DNA from 3 places in the Pseudomonas sp. MBLB4123 genome. Region 2 is predicted to be linked to each of the others. Evidence: riboswitches for the same ligand, from Rfam matches in the RefSeq annotation. Region 2 holds a riboswitch; each other region holds the start of a gene.
The links. Region 2 has a riboswitch for cobalamin ahead of ACSX1C_RS18825 (TonB-dependent receptor family protein). Riboswitches for the same ligand answer to the same signal wherever they lie in the genome.

Region 1 (5,007 bases), 890 kb from region 2:
CGCCGGGCAGCAGGCCGAGCATCCGCCCGCTCTGCCCCTGCTTGTCGGTGAGCCTGTCGAGCAGGTAGAGCATGCCGCCGCATTCGGCGTGGATCGGCTTGCCGGCCTGATGGTGGGCACGGATCGCCTCGGCCATGGCCTGGTTGGCTTCCAGGTGCGCCAGGTGCAGCTCGGGATAGCCGCCGGGCAGATAGAGGCTGTCGACCTGCGGCAACCGGCTGTCTGCCAGGGGCGAGAAGAAGCACAGCTCGGCGCCCAGCGCCCGCAGCAGGTCCAGGTTGGCCTGGTAGAGGAAGGCGAAGGCGGCATCCAAGGCCACGCCGATGCGCACCCCGGCCAGCAACGCGTCGACCCGCCGCGCTTCGGGCGCGGCGAACGCCACCGGCGGCGGCAAGGCCACCTCGGCGCTGGCGGCCAGGGCGTCGGCGGCGGCGTCCAGGCGCGCATCCAGATCGGCCAGTTCCTCGGCCTGGACCAGGCCCAGGTGGCGGCTGGGCAGTTCCACCGCGGCGCTGCGCGGCAAGGCGCCGTACCAGCGGATCGCTTCGGGCAGGGCGTCGCGCAGTATCTCGCCATGGCGGGCGCTGCCGACGCGGTTGCCGAGCACCCCGGAGAACGGCAGGTCCGGCTGGAAGCTGGCCAGGCCGTGGGCCAGGGCGCCGAAGGTCTGGGCCATGGCCGAGCCGTCGATCACCGCCAGCACCGGCACGCCGAAGCGCCGCGCCAGATCGGCGGCCGAGGGGCTGCCGTCGAACAGGCCCATCACCCCCTCGATAAGGATCAGGTCGGCCTCCCCCGCCGCCTGCCACAGCAGCCGGCGGCTCTCGGCCTCGCCCACCATCCACAGGTCCAGCTGGTACACCGGCGCGCCGCTGGCGCGGGCGAGGATCATCGGGTCGAGAAAATCCGGCCCGCACTTGAACACCCGCACCCGCTTGCCCTGACGCGCATGCAGCCGCGCCAGGGCGGCGGTGACCGTGGTCTTGCCCTGGCCCGAGGCCGGCGCGGCGACCAGCAGCGCCGGGCAGCTTCTCTCACTCACCGCGGCCTCCCGTCGACCAATGCGCTGCGCGCGAGGAAGCGCCGCGCAGACAGTACAAAGGGTACGGCAAGTGGCGCTGACGAAGCGCCCGGTGCATTGGGGGCGGGAGCATCAGAATTCCACGCCCTTCTGCGCCTTCACCCCGGCCTTGAAGGCGTGCTTGACCAGGCTCATCTCGGTGACGGTGTCGGCCGCCTCGATCATCCCCGGCGGGGCGCCGCGGCCGGTCACCACCACGTGCTGTAGCAGCGGCCGCGCCTCGATGTCGGCCAGCACCGTCTCCAGCTCCAGGTAGCCGTACTTGAGGGCGATGTTCAGCTCGTCCAGCACCACCAGGCCGATGGCCGGGTCGCCGAGCAACCGACGCGCCACCGCCCAGGCCTCCTGGGCCTTGCGGATGTCGCGCTGGCGGTCCTGGGTTTCCCAGGTGAAGCCCTCGCCCATCACGTGGTAGCTGACCTCCTCGGGGAAGCGGCGGAAGAAGGCCTCCTCGCCGGTGCTGGCGGCGCCCTTGATAAATTGCACGACCCCCACTTTCATCCCGTGGCCCAGGGCCCGGGCGACCATGCCGAAAGCCGAGCTGCTCTTGCCCTTGCCGTTGCCCGTGTGCACCAGCAGCAGGCCGTATTCGTCCTGGGCCTGGGCGATCTTCTCGTCGATCAGCGCCTTCTTGCGCGCCATGCGCGCCTTGTGCCGCGCGTCGCGCTCCATCGACTCGCTCATCCCTGCACCTCCGTGCGGCGCTGCGTCAGTTGCCAGGAGCGGGCTCCGACGTAGAGCAGCGCCGCCAGGCCGATATAGAGCGCCAGGTTACCCAGGTAGCGCGGGTAATAGACGGCGATGCGCTCGGCCAGCAGGGCCAGGCTCGGCTCGGCATAACGCCCGGAGAAGAACAGGAAGCCGCCGCCGGAGAACAGGTAGGCGACGAAGGCGCCCAGCGCCACGGTCGCCGCCAGCAGCGCCAGGCTCTGCAGGCTGTCGCGGTGCCAGCCGGCGTACAGGCGGCCAGCCAGCCACAGCGAGCCGTAGGCCGGCACCAGCAACCAGTAGGCCGGCGACAGGCACCAGTCGCTGACCCCGGCCCACTGCATGGCGGCGAAATCCAGCAGCGAGGCCTCGACGAACAGCGCCGGGAACACCCAGCGCGGCGTCAGCAGCACGCCGGCGAGGAAGAACACCGCCCAGGAGGCGCTGGGCAGGTTGACCGAGGCGAAGTGATGGCCGCGGGTCATGGCCAGCAACGCCGCCAGGGCGAGGCCGAGCAGCAGTTGCAGGGAGGGTGACAGCTTGGGCATGGGGGTTCTCCTGGTGAGGGCGCCGACGGGTCAGCCCGTCGGCGCCGGGGGGATTACAGCGCCTGGTAGCGCACCGTCAGGTAGAGCGCCTGGCCGGGCTGGTTGAAGCCCTCGGCGGTCTCGTAGTCGGCGTCCAGCAGGTTGGCCACGCGAGCCTGCAGGCGCCATTCGGGGTCGATGCGGTATTCGCCGCGCAGATCCAGGGTGGCGAAGCCGGACAGCTCCCTGGTGTTGGCCAGGTCGTCGTAGCGCTGGCCTTCGGCATGCAGGCTGGCACCGAGACTGAAGGCGCCGAGGCGGCGATCCAGCTCCAGGTTGAACAGCTGCTTGGCGCGGCGCGCCAGCTCGTTGCCATCGTTGGCCCCGGAAGAACGGTTCTCCGGTTCCAGCAGCGTGTAGTTGGCGCTCCAGTCCCAACCGAGCAGCTGGCTGGCCAGCACCAGCTCGACGCCGCGGATGCGCGCCTCGGCGACGTTGGCCGGCGCCCGGATGCTCGAATCGTAGGCGATCAGGTCGTCGATGACCGTGCGAAAGGCATTGATAGACCAGTGGCCCCAGGCGTGCTGGCCGGCCAGACCGGCCTCCAGACTCTTGGAGGTTTCCGCGTCCAGGTCCGGGTTGCCATAACCCGGGAAATACAACTCGTTGAAGGTCGGCGCCTTGAACGCGGTGCCGTAGCTCAGGGTCGCCCGCAAGGCATCGCTCAGGGCGTAGCCGTAGCCGAGGTTGCCGGTGTCGTGCTGGCCGAACTGCTGGTTGTCGTCGCGACGCAGCGCCAGCTGCCAGTCGTGCCGGCCCGCTTCGCCCAGGTACTGGGCGAAGGCGCCCTTGTTGTCCCGCGAGTCCTCGGCGTAGGCGGTGCTGCCGTTGACCTCGTCGTGCTGGTAGTCGGCGCCCAGGGTCAGGGTATGGCCGGGTGCCAGGCTCAGGTCGTTCTGCCAGCTGACGCTGTCGCGGCGGCTGTCGAAACGCGAGTAGAAGGCGCCGTCCTGGAAGGCATCGGACTTGTCTTCGCTGCGCCCGGCCTGCAGGGTCACCAGCCAGGGCTCCAGGGGGGCGAAGCGCGCGCGGGTGCCCAGCACATTCGACTCGCCGTCGGCATGGGCGTGGAAACCGCTGGTGCGCCGGCGGTTGACCTGGTCGTAGTCGTTGTGCGACTTGGCCCGCAGCAGATTGGCGTCCAGCTCCAGGCCGTTGGCGAAGCGGTAGCCGGCGCTGAGCGCGGCAGACAGGTTGCGGTAGCCGTCGGCATCGTCCTCATAGCCGCTGGCGTCCATCGGCTTGGCGTTGAGGCCGTCGGTGTCCGCACCGCTCACCCCCAGGCTGTACCAACCCTGGCCATCGCCACCGGTGACCCCGACGCTGCCGCTGTAGCTGTCGTGGGTGCCGTAACCGGCGGAGAAGAACGGCTTGGCGCCGGCGCCTGAGCCCTTGCGGGTGAAGATCTGGATCACCCCGCCTATGGCCTCGGAGCCGTACAGGCTGGACCGCGGCCCGCGTACCACCTCGATGCGCTCGATCAGCTCCAGCGGCAGGTCCTGCAGGGCCGTGGCGCCGGCGGTCACCGAGCCGACCTTGATGCCGTCGATCAGCACCAGTACATGGTCGGACTCGGTGCCGCGCATGAACAGCGAGGTGTGCTTGCCCGGACCGCCGTTGTTGGCGAAGGACAGGCCCGGCACGCGCTTGAGCAGTTCGGGCACCGAGGCCGCCTGGCTCCGCTCGATCTGCTCGCGATCGAATACCGTGACCGCCGCCAGGCTCTGCTCGGCGGTCTGCGCGGTGCGGGTGGCGGTCACCACCTGGTCCTGCAAACGGTTGGGCTCGCCCGCCTGGGCCTGGGAAATACTGGAAACGCCGCACAGCAGGGCCGCTGCCGGGGTCAGAAGGGACTTACTCATTGTATCTGCATGCTCCGTCGCACCCACCCGGGCGACTTAGGCCGATAAGGGCATACGGAGAGCAATGGACGGGCGGCTCGCCAACGACGCAGCCCACCCGCCAGACAACGCCCTCCGCGATGCCGTGGACTGCTACAGGCCGGTCTCCGGGCTCACGAGCGGCGATCCACCTGGGGATCGCCGGCCAGCGCACCTTCCCATGCCGGGGCACAGTGGTTGCAAAAGCGCTGGTTTGGCTCGTCTACCGTTGCGGGGGCAGCGTCGGAATTGCGGGCGTGAACACGCCGCGCGCACCGACTTCCCTGTTTCACCCCCGGACGCGCAGCGTCGGGGGCACCTGAAGCAAGGCGCGCAGGGTAGTGGCTCGGCGCGGCAACGTCAAACGACGGCGCATCGCCTGGAGCCGGCCCCTCCTGCGCCTCACTGGCCGATCAGGATCAGCTTGCCGGTCTGCGGGTCGCGATAGACCTGACCGACGCTCTCCAACCCCTCGCCGCCCTGGCCCTTGAGGCTGTCGGGCAGGGCCGGCAGCTCGCGGCCGCGCTCAACCGGCAGCGGCTGCCGGCGCGCCTCGAGCCGGGTCAGCAGGTCGGTCTGCGCCACCAGCGCGGCGATCAGGCCGCAGGCGAACACCAGCACCACGTCGACCAGATTGGCCAACGGGCCGAGGGGGTCGTCGTCGCCCGCGGCGAAACGGCTAGAGCGCCAGCGCCGGCTCATCGGCCCGCTCCTCGCCCGCCCGGGCCTCGCACCGGTCCAGCAGCTCGTC
Region 2 (5,007 bases):
CGACCTGGTGCTGCTCTGGCCCGATAGCATCAGCCCGGCCCAGCGCCGGCAGCTGCGGGATTTCGGCATCCCCCTGCTGATCGCCGAACCGCGCGATCTGGACAATCTGGCCGAGCAGTTCGCCGAGATCGGGGAGCGCCTCGGGCGCGCCGAGCAGGGCCGCCAGCTGCGCCGGCGCTTCGGCGAGCGGCTCACCGAGCTGCACGCCCATTACCGCCGCGAGCGGCCGCTGCGGGTGTTCTACCAGATCTGGGACAAGCCGCTGTACACCATAGGCGGGCGGCAGATCATCAGCGATGCCCTGCGTCTGTGCGGTGCCGAAAACGTCTTCGCCGACCTCGCCCTGCCGGCGCCGCAGGTCAGCGTCGAGGCGGTACTGCAGCGCGACCCCGAGGTGATACTCGCCGGCTCAGGCGCCCAGCTGGATATCTGGCGCAGCTGGCCGGGGCTGGCCGCGGTGCGCCGCAACCAGCTCTATCCGGTGCCGGACAAGGGCCTGGAGCGGCCCAGTTTTCAGATGCTGGCGGCCACCGAGAAACTCTGCGCGCTGTTGGCCGAGGCTCGGTAGTGCTCTGAGTGCGCCAGGACCCGCGATCGCGGGGCCTGGCTGCCGATGCTGGGGGATTAGAAGCGGTAGCCGACGCTCAGTTGCACTTCTTCTTCCGGTGCTGGATAGAGCGCCTTATTGCCTGCAATAAAGGCATTGTGGCCGGCATGGCTGTCGTAGCGTTTGCCGGTCAGGTTGTTGACCCTCAACTTGCTGCTGAACTGTCGATAGTCGTAGCTCAAGCCGAGATTGAGCAGGGTATAACCACCTTCGCGGGGCAGGGCATGGGCGTCGTCGCTGGCGAGGTAACGTGGGCCGGTGTAGTTGGCCTCGACGTAGCCGGCCAGCCCCTTCACTAGCAGGTAGCTCAGGCTCAGGCTGGCCGTGTGCCGGGCGACCCAAGGCACGTCGTTGTCCTTGAAGTTACCCCCTCGGTAGCGTGCGTCGGTGAAGCTGTACTGGCCATTGAGGCTCAGGCGGTCGTTGAATTGGCGCCGCCCTTCGAGCAGCAGGCCGTCGCGACGGGTGTCATCCAGATTCACGTTGGCGCCCGGGCCGAAGGGGCCGGGCGCGGCACTGTCGAAGGCGATTTCGTTCTTCAGGTCGAGACGATAGAGGCTCAGCTGGTAGCGCTGCACGGCATCCTGCCATTCGATCCCGCCTTCCCATGACACCCCCGTCTGCGGCTCGAGGAAGCGAGTGCCGGGAGAGGTGAAGCCGTTGTCGTCGACGTTGGCGAAGCGCAGTACGTCCTCGCGCTTGAGAAACAGGCGGGTGTGGGTATCGGCTTGCCAGCTCAGGCCCAGGCTGGTGCTGTCCTCCCGATCGGTGTGACGCAGGCCAAGACCTTGATTGCGATCCTCCGCCTCGCTGGCGCGATAGCCCAGGGTCAGGGTCAACTCGTGGCCCAGGGGCTGGCTGAGCTGGCTGTACCAGTCGCGCAGGGTCTGGCGGAAGCGGGTGGTGCCGAAGGCGGACGCCAGTTCGTAGTCGCTGGTGATGTGGTCGTGGCCGAGCAGCCATTCGCTGCGCCCGAGCGCGCTGTCCCAGTGCGCGGTCAGGCGTGGACTCAGGGTCTCGACGCGGGTGCCCTGGGTGAAGGGGGCGGAGAGGAAGCCTACGCTGTCGCTGTCGCGGTAGCTGTAGTCGAAGTCGGCCGTCCAGGTGTCATCGAGTGCCTGGCGGGCGGCGAAGCGATTGACCTGGGTCTTGCTGTCGCTGAAGTCCCGCGGTTTGAAGCTGGTCTTGCGGTCGGCGCGGCGCTGGTTCTCGCTCAGGGCGCCGGGCAAGCGCAACTCGTCATCGATGGTTTGGTACTCGGCCAGCAGCCAGCCGCCCTCGTGGTCGTGACGTAAGCGGGCGAAGGCGTTGCTGTAGCTGGCGTGGTTGTTGTCGCGGTAGCCGTCGGCATGCCGCGCTTCGCCGTTGGCGTAGAGCGAGAAACCGCCGCCCAGTTGGCGGAAGGCATGACCACGATAGGCTTCCAGGTCATGGCTGCCGTGACTGGTCTCCACATAGGCTTCGTTCTCCAACGGGGTGCGGGTGATGATGTTGACCACCCCGCCGACGGCCTGGTCGCCGTAAAGAATGCTGCCGGCACCGCGAATGATCTCGATGCGCTCGATATTGGCCAGGGGCACGCTGTTGAGATCGGCTGCCTGCTGGCTGGGGTTGTTCAGGCGTCGGCCGTCGACCAGCACCAGGCTGTTGTTGGCCGCGTTCTCGCCGAAACCGCGCAGGCTGATGGCGACTCGGTTGCCGTCGCCGAGGGTGTCGCGGATCTGCAGGCCGGCCTGGGTGCGCAACACTTCCACCAGGCTGCTGGCGGCACTGGTTTCGATCTGCTTGCGGGTGATCACCGCCACGCTGCTAGGCGCGGGAGTGCTTAGTGGAGTGCCGCGGGTCACCACCAGCGGCGGCGCCTGATAGGGTTCGGCGGGACTTGCGGCCTGGGTCAGGCCGGGCGTCAGGGTCACGGCCAGGGCGAGGCGGGACAGTTTCATCGATCAATCCTCAAAAGTTAGAAGTCTTTCGAGGAGGGCAGGGACAAGCACGGGCGAGGAGGCGGCCGCCGGTGCTTGACGGTGATGCCCTCCGCAACACCAGTCAGATCGCGCCGAGGCAGGTCTCCGGGCTGCCGACTGGGGTCTTCCCACCTTCCCGGGCGAGCCCAGTGGTGTGTCGGGAAAACCCGTGCTCGCAGGCGAGCACCGTCGGTTACCGTTGCGGGGGCAGCGCAGGCCTTGTGGCGGTCGAACTGGCCGGCCACGCACCTGCTTCCCTTTTCACGCGGTTGTTACCGCGACCTCGGACAAACGAAGCGCCGCGCAGCATCAGCGCCGCGGCGGCTAATACAATGCAGCCTGTCGACTGCTCAGCCCTGCAGCCTGGTCAGGCGCTGGCGCACCGATTCCTCGATGCCGGCGGCGTCCAGGCCGCACTCGGCGAGCATCTGCGCCGGCTTGGCGTGTTCGACGTAGTAGTCCGGCAGGCCCAGGTGCAGCACCGGCTTGAGCAGGTTCTCCTGGGCCAGGAACTCGCTGACCGCGCTGCCGGCGCCGCCCATGATGCTGTTTTCCTCGACGGTCACCAGCAGCTCGTGTTCGGCCGCCAGCTGGCGCACCAGGGCCTCGTCCAGGGGTTTGACGAAGCGCATGTCCACCACCGTGGCGTCCAGCGCCTCGCCAACCTTCAGCGCCTCGGCCAGTTGCACGCCGAATACCAGCAGGGCGACCCGGCTGCCCTGGCGACGGACCACGCCCTTGCCGATCTCCAGGGGTTCCAGGCCCGGTTCGGTGGGGGCGTTGGGGCCGCTGCCGCGCGGGTAGCGCACCGCCGCCGGGCCCAGGTGCCGGTAGCCGGTAGTGAGCATGCGGCGCAGCTCGTTCTCGTCGCTGGGGGTCATCACCAGCATCCCGGGGATGCAGCGCAGGTAGGACAGGTCGAAGCTGCCGGCGTGGGTCGGGCCGTCCTCGCCGACCAGGCCGGCGCGGTCGATGGCGAACAGCACGTCGAGATTCTGCACCGCCACGTCGTGGATCAGCTGGTCGTAGGCGCGCTGGAGGAAGGTCGAGTAGATCGCCACCACCGGCTTGGCGCCGTCGCAGGCCATGCCGGCGGCCAGGGTCACGGCGTGCTGCTCGGCGATGGCCACATCGAAGTAGCGCTCGGGGTAGCGTTCGCTGAAGGCCACCAGGTCCGAGCCTTCCTTCATCGCCGGGGTGATGCCGACCAGGCGCCGGTCCTGCGCGGCCATGTCGCACAGCCACTGGCCGAACACGCTGGAGTACTTCGGCCCCCCGGCTTTCTTCGGCGCGGCCTTGGCGTCTATCGGTTCCAGCTTGGTGATGGCGTGGTAGCCGATCGGGTCGACCTCGGCGGGGGCGAAGCCCTTGCCCTTCTTGGTGATCACGTGGAGGAACTGCGGGCCTTCCAGGTCGCGCATGTTACGCAGGGTGGCGAGTAGGGTCGGCAGGTCGTGGCCGTCGATCGGGCCGATGTAGTTCCAGCCCAGTTCCTCGAACAGGGTGCCGGGTACCAGCATGCCCTTGGCGTGTTCCTCGGTCTTGCGGGCGATCTCCCAGGCCCCGGGCAGGCGCGACAGCACCTTCTTGCTGCCCTCGCGCATGCTCGCGTAGGTGCGGCTGGAGAGCAGCTTGGCCAGGTAGTTGGACAGGCCGCCGACGTTGCGCGAGATCGACATGTCGTTGTCGTTGAGCACCACCAGCATGTTGGCCCCCACGTCGGAGGCGTGGTTCAACGCCTCGAAGGCCATGCCGGCGGTCAGCGCGCCGTCGCCGATCACCGCCACCGACTTGCGCGTGCTGCCCTGCATGCGGGCGGCGATGGCCATACCCAGGGCGGCGCTGATGCTGGTGCTGGAGTGGCCGACGCCGAAGGTGTCGTACTCGCTCTCGCTGCGCCGCGGGAAGGCGGCGATGCCGTCCTTCTGGCGCAGGCTGTTCATCTGCTCGCGGCGCCCGGTGAGGATCTTGTGCGGATAGGCCTGGTGGCCGACGTCCCACACCAAACGGTCGTCCGGGGTGTCGAAGACGTAGTGCAGGGCGATGGTCAGCTCGATCACCCCGAGGCCGGCGCCGAAGTGCCCGCCGGTCTGGCCGACCGTGTAGAGCAGGTACTGGCGCAGCTCGTCGGCCAGGGCCTCCAGTTCGGCCTCGCCCAGGCGCCGCAGTTCGTCCGGCGTGTTCGCGCGGTCGAGCAGGGGCGTCAGCGGGCGCTCGCGGGGAATCTCATCGAAGGTCGTCGGCATCGGGCGAATCGTTATAGGCAAAAAGATGCGGCAGTTTACCCGAAAGCGATGCCAGGCTTTAAGCCATAAGTCCGTGGCGTCGGGGGAGTCGGCCCAGCCCCATGGGCGGGCGCCGGACGGCCGGCGCCTGCCTCAGTGGCGCCGTGCGACTATATAGCGGGCCAGCTCGCGCAGCGGCTCGGCGCCGCTG
Region 3 (4,190 bases), 880 kb from region 2:
CTTCGGCGGGCAGAACCTGTGCGTGGAGGTGAAGTCCGGCACCGGCCTGATCGACCGCCCCACGGTGGACAAGCTGCTCGGCGCCATGAGCAAGTTCAACGCCGGCCAGGGCCTGTTCGTCGCCTGGGGCGGCTACCGCAGCAACGTGCAGAAGGAGCTGGCCTCCAGCTTCTTCCGTCTGCGCCTGTGGAACCAGGACGACCTGCTGGAGCAGCTGTTCCTGCACTACGACACGTTGGATGAAGGCATCAAGTCCGAGCTGCCGCTCAAGCGCATCTGGACCGCGGCCCTGCCCGAGGATCTGTGAGGGCGTCGGTGAATACGCGGCGGCAGTTGTCGGGTGCGGCGCAGGAGGCTAGATTCAACCCCATCAAGGGCCGATAGCTCAGCTGGGAGAGCGCCGCGTTCGCAATGCGGAGGTCGGGAGTTCGATCCTCCTTCGGTCCACCAAGTCGGAAAGCCAGGCCCCGGCGGCCTGGCTTTTTTGTCTCCGGTGCGACTGTGGCCGCTCTACAGCGCCCTGCCGTCGAACTGCTGAACCGGCACGGCGTCCAGGTCGATGCCTTCCAGGCAGCGGATATTGATCGCCGCCATGGCATTGCCCTTGGGGTCGGTGCCTTCGCCGAAGGGGTGGATGCCGCAGCGCGGGCAGAAGCGGTGCTGGATCACATGCTTGTTGAAGCTGTAGGTGGCGGCGTCGCTGTCCGGGGTCAGCAGGCTCAGCCGGTCCCGCGGGACGAACCACAGCAAGGCACCCTTGCGCTGGCAGATCGAACAGTTGCAGGCCATGGCCCCGGCGATCTCGCCCTCCACCTCGAACGCCACCTGGCCGCAGTGACAGCTTCCTCGGTATTTCATCGCAACGCTCCTGACGAGTAAGGGGAGGTAGAAGCTTAGCTCCCGTTGCGGCAGGCATCGGGCGCCCCCATGCATTGACGCCCCGCCGGCCTGTCTCTACCCTGCGCGCCTTGCAACAGGTGCCCCCAGCCGCGTGCTCGAGGGGTGAAACAGGGAAGTCGGTGCGTTCGGCGTATTCACGCCAACCATGCCGACGCTGCCCCCGCAACGGTAGACGAGTCAAACCCGCGCTTTTTACCACTGTGCCTCGGCACGGGAAGGTGCGCGGACCGGCGATCCTCCAGATGGATCGCCGCTCGTGAGCCCGGAGACCGGCCTGTCGCAGTCCACGGCATCGCGGAGGGCGTTGTCCGGCGGGTGGGCCGCGCCCTTGTCGTGGCCCATGCGTCGTCGTTCCTCCGTCTGCCTCTTGCGGTCTGGGCCGCGCGGGTGAGCGCGGCGGAGCTATTACGACATGAGCATGTCCCTTCCACGGCCTGCGTCCTTCCTGACGCGCGCCCTTTCCCTGAGCCGGCGCCTGGCCTTGGCCGCCTGCCTGGCGCTGAGCGCGCCGCTGGCCGGTGCGGCGCAGATCAACGCCATCGTCTCCGCCTACAGCGCCGCCGAGTTCGCCGCGGCGGTCGCCCAGTTCCAGCGCCAGTATCCCGGCCAGCGGGTCAGCGCGCGGACCCCCGAGCAGCTGGCCGAGCTGGACGATGCCGCCCTGGCGCAGTGGCTGGATGCGGGCCAGGTGCTGTTCGGCGCCGGCATCTTCGGCGCCGAGGTGGAGCGTCTGCGGCCCCTGCTGGGCCGGGCGGCAGCCGCCGAGCTGTTCGTCCTGCACAGCGACCATGGCCTGGTGCAGCTCAGCCGCGCCGCCGGCCGGCCGCTGTTCGCCTCCCGCGAAGAGGCCGAGCGCCTGGGCGCGGCCAAGCCGGGCGGGGCGCTGGCCCCCTGGCTGCAGGCGCAGCAGCGCGAACACCCGCGCCAGGCCGACTGGCTGAGCGCGCGCAGCTACTGGCTGGCCGGCGGCAGCGAGAACATCGCCGGTCTGCTCGCCTGGCTGGCGGCGCGGGTGGACGCCGAGGTGGCGGTGGCACCGGCCAGGGAGCGGGCGCCGCTGCGCTTCTACCAGGACGGCGAGCTGCGCAGCGCCGAGCAGCTGCGCTGGCGCGGCGACGCCCTGGTGGCGCTGGTCGACCACGGGCGCGCCGACCGCGCCGGCGACCAGGCGCTCAACGATGCGCTGTGCCGGACCCTGGGCGAGGCCGGTCTGGCCTGCGTCAGCCTGTTCGCCAACTGGGGCGCGGGCTCCCTGCAGGCGGTGCGCTGGCTCAAGGAGGGCGAGCACCCGCCGTTGGCGGCGGTGGTCGCCCTGCAGGACTTCGTCATCGGCGGCGGCGAGCACCGCGAGCAGGTCACCGAGCTGCTCGGCGAGCTGAACGTGCCGGTACTCAAGGGCCTGCGCCTGGAGGACCGCAGCGAGGCGGCCTGGCAGCTGTCCAGCGACGGCCTGGCGCGCGACAAGGTGCACTACCAGCTGGCCATGCCGGAGCTGCAAGGCACCAGCCAGGCCATGGTGCTGGCGGCCTGGCGCGAGCGCCAGCTCGACCCGCTGTCCGGCATCCGCTTCGCCATCGGCGAGCCGCTGCCGCACCAGGTCGCCGCGATGAGCGCGCGCATCCAGCGCTGGCGACACCTGCAGCGCACGGCCAACGCCGACAAGCGCCTGGCGATCGTCTACTACAACCACCCGCCGGGGCGGCACAACATCGGCGCGGACAACCTCGACGTGCCGCAGTCGCTGTGGCACATCCTCCAGCGCCTGCAGGCCGAGGGCTACGACACCGGGCCGCTGCCGGACAGCCCCGCGGCGCTGCTCGAACTGCTGCAGGAGCGCGGCGTCAACCTGCCGGAGCAGGGCGACGCCCTGGCCGAGATGGCCGGCAAGGTGCAGAGCCTGGGCGCTGAGGAATACCGCGACTGGTTCGCCACGCTGCCGGCCGCGCTGCAGGCGGAGATGGTCCAGGGCCCCCTGGGTTACTGGCACGCCCAGCTGCGCCGGGCCCTGGCGGCCTCCGAGCTGCAGATCGCCGCAGGTATCCTGGCCAGCGGCTCCAGCGAGCTGCACCACGTGCTCGATGGCGTCGAGCACCCGGCGCGGGCCCGCGCCCTGGACCTGCTGGCGCAGCTCGAGGCGCTGTACCGGGCGGCCGTGGCGCAGCCGACCCAGGCCGACTGGGCCCAGGCCGAGCGACTGATCGCGGCGCTGGCGGCGACCGGCATCGAGGGCCTGCGCGGCTGGGGCGAGGGCCCGGGGCGGGTGATGGTCCACGACGGCCGCCTGCTGCTGCCGGGGCTGCGCTTCGGCAAGGTGTTCGTCGGCCCGCAGCCGCCGCGCGGCTGGGAGGTGGACGAGGAGCTGCTGCACGCCAACCTGGTGTTTCCGCCGCCGCATCAGTACCTGGCCTTCTACCACTGGCTGCGCGAGGGTTTCCGTGCCGACGCGCTGATCCACCTCGGCCGCCACTCCACCTACGAGTTCCTGCCGCGGCGGCGGGCGGGCCTGAGCGACGAGGACTATCCGACGCAGATACTCGGCGACCTGCCGAGCATCTACCCCTACATAGTCGACGGGGTCGGCGAGGGCATCCAGGCCAAGCGCCGCGGCCTGGCGGTGATGATCGACCACCTGACTCCGCCGCTGGTGGCCACGCCGCTGTACGACGACCTGCTCAAGCTGCGCCAGCTGATCGAGAGTTTCGAGGCCGGTGCCGGCCAGGGCGAGGGGCCGGCACGGCGCGCCACCATCGCCGAGATCAAGCGCCTGATCGGCAGTGCCGGCCTGGAGCCGGAGCTGCGCGAATCCATGGCCGAGGTGCTGGTCACCCGCGGCATCGACTTCGAGCAGGTCGATGACGACCTGCTGGTGCACGAGGTCGGCCATTACCTGACCAACATCCAGGAACGCTTCATGCCCATGGGCCTGCACGTGTTCGGCAAGCCCTGGCGGCCCGAGGCGGTGCAGACCCTGCTGACCTCCATGGGCGCCGCCGGGGCGGGCCATCGCCAGGCCCTGGTCGACTCGCCGGCGGCCGAGATGGCGGCGCTGCTGCGCGCCCTGGACGGCGGCTTCGTCGCCCCCGGCAAGGGCAACGACCCGATCCGCACGCCGCAGGCGCTGCCCACCGGGCGCAACTTCCACGCCCTGGACAGCAGCCTGCTGCCCAGCCGCATCGGCTGGGGCATCGGCCGCGAGATGGCGCAGCAGGCGCGGCAGCGGCCGCTCGCCGCCGAGGGCCGCGAGGCGGTGATCCTCTGGGCCTCGGACACGGTGCGCGACGAAGGCGCGA

Region 1: it holds a riboswitch for cobalamin, as region 2 does, so the genes downstream of both, btuB (TonB-dependent vitamin B12 receptor) here and ACSX1C_RS18825 (TonB-dependent receptor family protein) in region 2, are expected to answer to the same signal.
Region 3: it holds a riboswitch for cobalamin, as region 2 does, so the genes downstream of both, ACSX1C_RS02255 (cobaltochelatase subunit CobN) here and ACSX1C_RS18825 (TonB-dependent receptor family protein) in region 2, are expected to answer to the same signal.

What each region holds. Positions count from the first base shown of each region.
Region 1 is NZ_CP196711.1:454,814-459,820, reverse strand. Features, by position in the region: gene ACSX1C_RS02285 (cobyrinate a,c-diamide synthase) at 1-1,042, opposite strand, end outside; gene cobO (cob(I)yrinic acid a,c-diamide adenosyltransferase) at 1,154-1,765, opposite strand; gene ACSX1C_RS02275 (hypothetical protein) at 1,762-2,337, opposite strand; gene btuB (TonB-dependent vitamin B12 receptor) at 2,391-4,238, opposite strand; cobalamin riboswitch at 4,359-4,594, opposite strand; gene ACSX1C_RS02265 (DUF2149 domain-containing protein) at 4,659-4,958, opposite strand; gene ACSX1C_RS02260 (MotA/TolQ/ExbB proton channel family protein) at 4,936-5,007, opposite strand, start outside.
Region 2 is NZ_CP196711.1:4,067,526-4,072,532, forward strand. Features, by position in the region: gene ACSX1C_RS18820 (cobalamin-binding protein) at 1-568, shown strand, start outside; gene ACSX1C_RS18825 (TonB-dependent receptor family protein) at 625-2,550, opposite strand; cobalamin riboswitch at 2,651-2,872, opposite strand; gene dxs (1-deoxy-D-xylulose-5-phosphate synthase) at 2,922-4,817, opposite strand; gene ispA ((2E,6E)-farnesyl diphosphate synthase) at 4,950-5,007, opposite strand, start outside.
Region 3 is NZ_CP196711.1:448,778-452,967, forward strand. Features, by position in the region: gene ACSX1C_RS02240 (restriction endonuclease) at 1-307, shown strand, start outside; tRNA gene ACSX1C_RS02245 (tRNA-Ala) at 375-450, shown strand; gene ACSX1C_RS02250 (GFA family protein) at 511-858, opposite strand; cobalamin riboswitch at 959-1,192, shown strand; gene ACSX1C_RS02255 (cobaltochelatase subunit CobN) at 1,313-4,190, shown strand, end outside.